2 linked regions of the Candidatus Microthrix parvicella Bio17-1 genome follow. Each later gene encodes a partner of the first gene's protein in a complex. Links are inferred from orthologs where the notes say so. Each region holds a gene or a part of one and is shown on either strand. Other genes may lie near its edges.

Region 1 (2,791 bases):
GTTGTCGACCTGATCGAAGGGGCCCCCGGCCTGCCGATGTCGGCCTCGGTTCGCATCAACAAGGAAGAGATTCTGGAGCTGTTGGACGATGCCGTTGCCCGACTGCCAGACGAACTGCGTGCCGCCCGCTGGCTGCTGAAGGAACGCGACGAGTTCCTGGCGAAGACCCGGCGTGATGGCGAGGAGATCATCTCGGATGCCAAGGCCCGAGTGGCCCACATGGTGCAGCGCACCGAGGTGGTGAAGACCGCTGAGAGCCGTGCACGCAAGGTCACCGAGGACGCTGAGGCCGAGGCCCGGCGTATGCATCACGAGGTGGAGGACTATTGCGACCAGAAGCTGGCCAGCTTCGAGATCGTGCTGGAGCGAATCACGCGAGCGGTTGGCGCCGGGCGCCAGAAGCTGTCGGCCACTTCGCTGGCCGAGGCGGCGCTGGCGCCTGACGAGGAGGATTCGCTGTCGGAGGCGCTGTTCTTCGACCAGGACGCGATGGACGCTGAGCGTGAGCAGCAGCAGTAGCAGTAGCAGCACTGGCCACTGTGGTGCCTCCGGCCCGCGCGGAGGTGCTCCCCGCCGACTGCTGGTGCCCGTCGCCGAGCTGCGACGCCGGGTGGGGAATGTGGACGAGGTGGATGCCGAGGTGGCACTGGCCGGCGCCGAGGTCATCGGCACCCGGCTGGTGGACGGCACCGAGGCACGCGTCAAGCTTCGGTTGGAGGCGCTGTCCGATGGTGTGGTGATCGGCGGGTCGGCGGAGGCGGAGTGGACGGGGGAGTGCCGCCGTTGCCTGGAGCCGGTATCGGGGGTGACCAATGGTGAGATCGACGAGGTGGCGCGGCCCTACCCACTGGACGGCGAGTTGGGGATCGAGGACGATCGAATCGACGTCACCGAGGCGGTCCGAGCGGCCGTGGTTCTCGGGTTGCCGCTGGCACCGCTGTGTCGCGAGGACTGTGCCGGACCCGATCCAGAGGGGCACCCGGTGACCGTCGCCGACGATGCAGATGACGGGCCCGCCGAGACCGAGGAGCGCCCTCCCGACCCTCGATGGGCGGCGTTGGCAGAGGTTCACCCCGACCGCTGAATCGCCACCGTCGGCGCCCGAGGTGCATCCGGTGGGCTCTGGGCGGTATCGTTGTCGGCTGCCCGACGCTCACACCCATGCAATGGTGTGGGGTACCCCTCGATCAAGGTGTTTCTCATGGCTGTTCCCAAGCGCAAGACCTCCAAGGCGAAGAGCCGCAGCCGTCGGGCCTCCAACTGGCGCCTCGAGTCGGCACCCCGGTCGCTGTGCGATCGCTGCAACACCCCGAAGCGCCCCCACGCCGTGTGTAGTAACTGCGGTTGGTACCACGGCCGTCAGGCCATCGAGGTCAGCTAGACCCGCTTGGGTCGACCATCGCAGGGGATTTCGCTCCTGATCGAGTGAATGAACCTGATGGCGCTGGTTCTTAGAAATTGAACGAATGGGTGTGGGTCGGCCTCATTGGGCTCTCCTTCTTGGCGCTGGTCGCGGGCGTGGTGGTCGCGATCGTGGCCTTGGCCAAGAGGCAAGGAACAACGACGTCGACGGCGGAGAGCAGCCGCGGTGACATGGCTTCGATCGAGAGCGGTCCGGCCTACACGAGGCCGACCGCACGTGTTTTCGCCTCGAAGTTGAGCTTGAGCTTGGCTGATTCGGTGGTGAATTCCATCGTTGTGTCCAGGTGGTCGACCGTGCCGAACGCCGAATCGTGGCGTGGGAAGTCGCCGAGGTCCACCTCTAACCCGTCCAACGTGAGGGGCCCGGTTGACCCGAAGGTCATCGTCCCCGCCGAAGCGGAGTCGTAGCTGACGACGAAGCCGCTGTCGGTGCGCTCCACCTGCGGTTCAACCTTCAAGACCGATGCCTTCCAGGCCGCGAAGCCGCCGTCGGCGGCCTCGCCGACCTCGACGATCCAGACGTTGTCGGGGCCGCCCTCGGCCACCAGGTCGAAGGGTTGCTCCATGCCATCGGTGGCGAACCTGGTGGGGTCGTAGTCGCGCCAGGTGGGGGTGCGCCACGACCACAGCGCGATCCAACCTTCGCCCTTTCGTGCGAAGGTCCAGCGGCCTTCCTGAGCCACCTCGTCGAAGCGGTCCTGCGGCACGTACGCGTGTGTGAAGGGCTGGTAGCCGAACACGCCCCACAACAGTTCGTCGGTGGTCTCGTCCCACGCCGGTTGGTAGATGTGGATGGCCGCCCGCTCGTGTTGGGCCGAACGGGGCATGGACGCCTCGCCGGTCCAGTAGCCGGGCCGCCCGTCTTCGGCCCAGTCGGTGCTCTCATCTCGGTCGGTCACCGGGTGATTGGTGAAGACGAGGGCGTCGGCGTCGATGGCCGCCTGCCAGCTGTGGGCCTGATCGCGCATCTGGCCAAATCGGTGATCCTGCACCGATGCCAGCGACACGGCGTCGCCTCGCCAGGCGTAGGTGTTGGCCTCGCCGAGAAACCCGAAGTTGACGATGGCGTGGTTCTTTTGGAGCCAGGGTCGGATGCGGTCGATGTCGCCGCCGTTGAGGTCGACCAGCGCCTTCACCTGGGCCAACAGGGGTACCTCGAACAGGTCGTACCTTTTGGCCTCGGACAGGCCAATACCCGCCACCTGCCAGGTGCCCACCGCTCCAAGACTCCACCAGAACGACAGGTTGGCCGGGTCATCGAAGTGGTATCCGAACGGGGCCTTGGGGTACTCGGCCACCGGCGCAGCGTCGTCGACGAAGATGCCGTGACGCTCGCGAACCACGCCGGGCGCCTTGGCCAAGGCCATGT
Region 2 (2,992 bases), on another replicon or contig:
TCCGCCCAGCTCCGATTTGAGCCGGCGGGCTTTTGCCCGCAATTCCATCACGGTCAGGTTGGCGTTGTCATCGATCCACAAATCGGCGTCGCCCAGGCGCCCCAACGAACGGGTGATGCGGTTCCAGTCCGCGTCGGACACCTTGCCGTTCCGCAGGTGGCTGGAGTCGACCCGCGCGTCCATGGAGACCAGGCGCTGGGTGAGCTCGAGATGGCTCATTTCCAGGCTGAAGTACACCGCCGACTTGCCCGATGCCATCGCCGCGTTGCGTGCGATGGCCAGGGCCAGGGCGGTCTTTCCCATGGCCGGACGGGCCCCAAGCACGATCAGCGCGCCGGGTTGGAGGCCATAGAGCTTGGTGTCCAGGTCGGTGAAGCCCGTGGGGGTGCCGGTGACCGCACCCGCCTGCTCGTACATCTGCTCGAATCGATCGAGCGTGTCGCCCAGCAGATCACGCAACGGCACCAGGGTGTCGGTGACCCGGCGCTGGGCAACCCGGTAGATCAGCGACTCGGCGGTATCCATGGTGGAGGCCACGTCGTCGGCCGGTTGAAAGCCCAACTCGGAGATCTCCGACGCGGTCGCGATCAGACGCCGCAGGAGGGCGTTCTCCTCGACCACCTTGGCGTAATGGACCGCGTTGGACACCGCTGCCGCCGAGCCCTGCAACTCGATGAGCGTGCCGGCGCCGCCGATGGCGTCCAGCAGGCCGTTGCGGGTCAGTTGGTCGGCCACCAAGACGGAGTCGACCGGCGAACCCGCGGCGTAGAGACCGGCGATGGCATCGAACACGTGGCTGTGGGACGGTTGATAAAAATCGGCTGCCTCCAAGCGTTGCATCGCATCGCCGATGGCCGAAGGACTCAGCAACATCGCGCCCAGTAGCGACCGTTCTGCCGCCAGGTTGTGCGGAGGCTGGCGGCCGGAATGTCCGGCAATCCGAACCGGTCCGCCGGAACCGCCGTTGGCACCTTGCGGCTCGGCGCGTTGTGAGAATGTTGCCGTCATCGTTGAGCTCGGCTCATGAGAACTGCTGCGCCCATACGATCTCCGTTGGTCTCCGGGTGTGCTCAGGCCATTGTGACCCGTGCCGGTGACAGTCAAAGAAGGTCACAGGCAGAACACCGTTGTCCACACCAACTGTGGATCGTTGGGAGGAGTCTGCGGGTACCGGTCAACAAAACGCACAGGTCCTCCACAGCTGTGGAGGACCTGTGGAAATCTTTTCACGATCCCACCCGCGCTCTGACGGGCGGGTACTGCCGGGGTCAACCGCTAGGCGGCGACGACCTCAACATTCACCGGGAACGCCACGTCGTTGTGCGGCTGCACGGTGACGGTGTGGGCGCCCAGGGTGCGCAGGTGTTGATCCTCGATCGAAATGTGCTTCCGATCGATCGAAAAGCCGGTTTGCTCCTCGATGGCCTCAGCCACATCCGCGTTGGTGATCGAACCAAAGAGCTTGCCCGAGTCACCGGCCTTGGCTGGGATCGTGATGGCCGCGGTCACCAACTTCTTCGCCATGTCCTCGGCCTCCTCACGCGCTGCGGCATCGCGCTGGTCGCGACCGCGACGCATGGCGTCGGCCTGAGCGGCGGCGCCGGCGGTGGACGGCATGGCAAGGTGCTGCGGGATCAGGTAGTTGCGGGCATACCCGTCAGCGACTTCAACAAGGTCGCCCCGCTTTCCCAAATCGGCCAGGTCGGCTCGCAGGATCAGCTTCACGACGTGACCTCCGTGGTCTCCAGTGGGCTCGACTCCGTTGAGGAGGCGTCGTCACCGGTCGAAGCGGACCCGCCACGGTCACCGCGATCCCCGCGATCTCCGCGGTCGCCACGATCCCCGCGATCACCGCGGTCGCCACGATCACCGCGATCGTCACGGTCACGGCCGCCACGGCCACCGCCGCCACCCCGATGGGTGGTCACGCGGTTCGTGTACGGCAACAGAGCCATCTCGCGAGCGCTGCGGATGGCAACCGCCACCTGGCGCTGCTGCTGGGTGTTGTTGCCGGTTACTCGGCGGGCACGGATCTTGGCTCGGTCGGACTGGAAGCGACGCAGCAGGTTGACGTCCTTCCAATCGACGTACTCGATGCTCTCCGTGTTGAGAATCGACACCTTTTTCTTGGTGCGACGGCCCGACTCTTTGGGCTTGGGGCGGCGTGGTCGTGCCATTAGAAGGGCTCCTCGTCGTAGTTGTATCCAGCGGGGGGTGCACTCGGCGGCGGGGCTGCGGCACTGCCGCCACCTCCACCGGGTCCGGCGTCGCCGGCGCTGCGCTTTTCGTTTTTGGTGACCTGAGCGGACGCCCACCGAAGGCTGGGGGCGATCTCGTCGGCCACAATCTCCACCTTGGAGCGCCGATCGCCCTCGGGGCCGTCCCAGCTGCGCTGGTCCAGGCGACCGGTAACGATCACCCGCGTGCCTTTGGGGCAGGATTCGGACACGTTCTCACCAAGTTGTGCCCAGGCCACGATGTCGAAAAACGACGTGGCCTCTTCCCACTCGTTGGTCTGGCGGTTCTGCCAGCGTCGATTGACTGCAACGCCAAAGTTGGCGACGGCCTGACCGCTGGGGGTGAACCTCAGCTCAGGGTCACGGGTGACGTTGCCGATGATGGTGACGGTGTTGGTTGCCATGACGGACCTCCTCAGTCCTCCGCTGCCATCGCGGCCAGGCTGCGGCGCTCAGCCTCGGCCTCGGGCAGTCGGATCAGCTTGTGACGGACGACCTCGTCCGCCAGCCTGAGAAAGCGGTCCATGGGGTCGAGTTTGGCCGGGTCGGCCGTGAACTCGAACACCACGTAGTACCCCTCTGCCTTATGGTTGATCAGGTAGGCGAACTTGCGTCGCCCCCACCGATCGGTGCTGGACAGCTCTCCGCCGGCCGCTCCGATCAATTCTTCGACCCGATCGACGACGACCTTGTTTTCAGCGTCGGCAACATCGGCATCGATGATCACCATCAACTCGTAAGCGCGGTTCATATAT

What was found. Proteins that work in one complex are often made in the same cells at the same time.
Region 2: rpmF (region 1) and rplI share a complex: the UniProt entries of both Bacillus subtilis proteins name them as parts of the 50S ribosomal subunit. The link is inferred for Candidatus Microthrix parvicella Bio17-1 from one-to-one orthologs.

What each region holds. Positions count from the first base shown.
Region 1 is NZ_AMPG01000002.1:396,036-398,826, reverse strand. It holds rpmF (50S ribosomal protein L32), read left to right. Parts: upstream 1-1,201; coding sequence 1,202-1,381; downstream 1,382-2,791. Other genes in the region: MPARV_RS0110095 (hypothetical protein), read right to left, coding at 1,620-2,791; MPARV_RS24720 (YceD family protein), read left to right, coding at 584-1,084; MPARV_RS24725 (ATP synthase subunit B family protein), read left to right, coding at 1-519.
Region 2 is NZ_AMPG01000004.1:45,585-48,576, forward strand. It holds rplI (50S ribosomal protein L9), read right to left. Parts: upstream 1,726-2,992; coding sequence 1,276-1,725; downstream 1-1,275. Other genes in the region: dnaB (replicative DNA helicase), read right to left, coding at 1-1,008; ssb (single-stranded DNA-binding protein), read right to left, coding at 2,177-2,641; rpsF (30S ribosomal protein S6), read right to left, coding at 2,653-2,988. UniProt on the Bacillus subtilis protein: Binds to the 23S rRNA.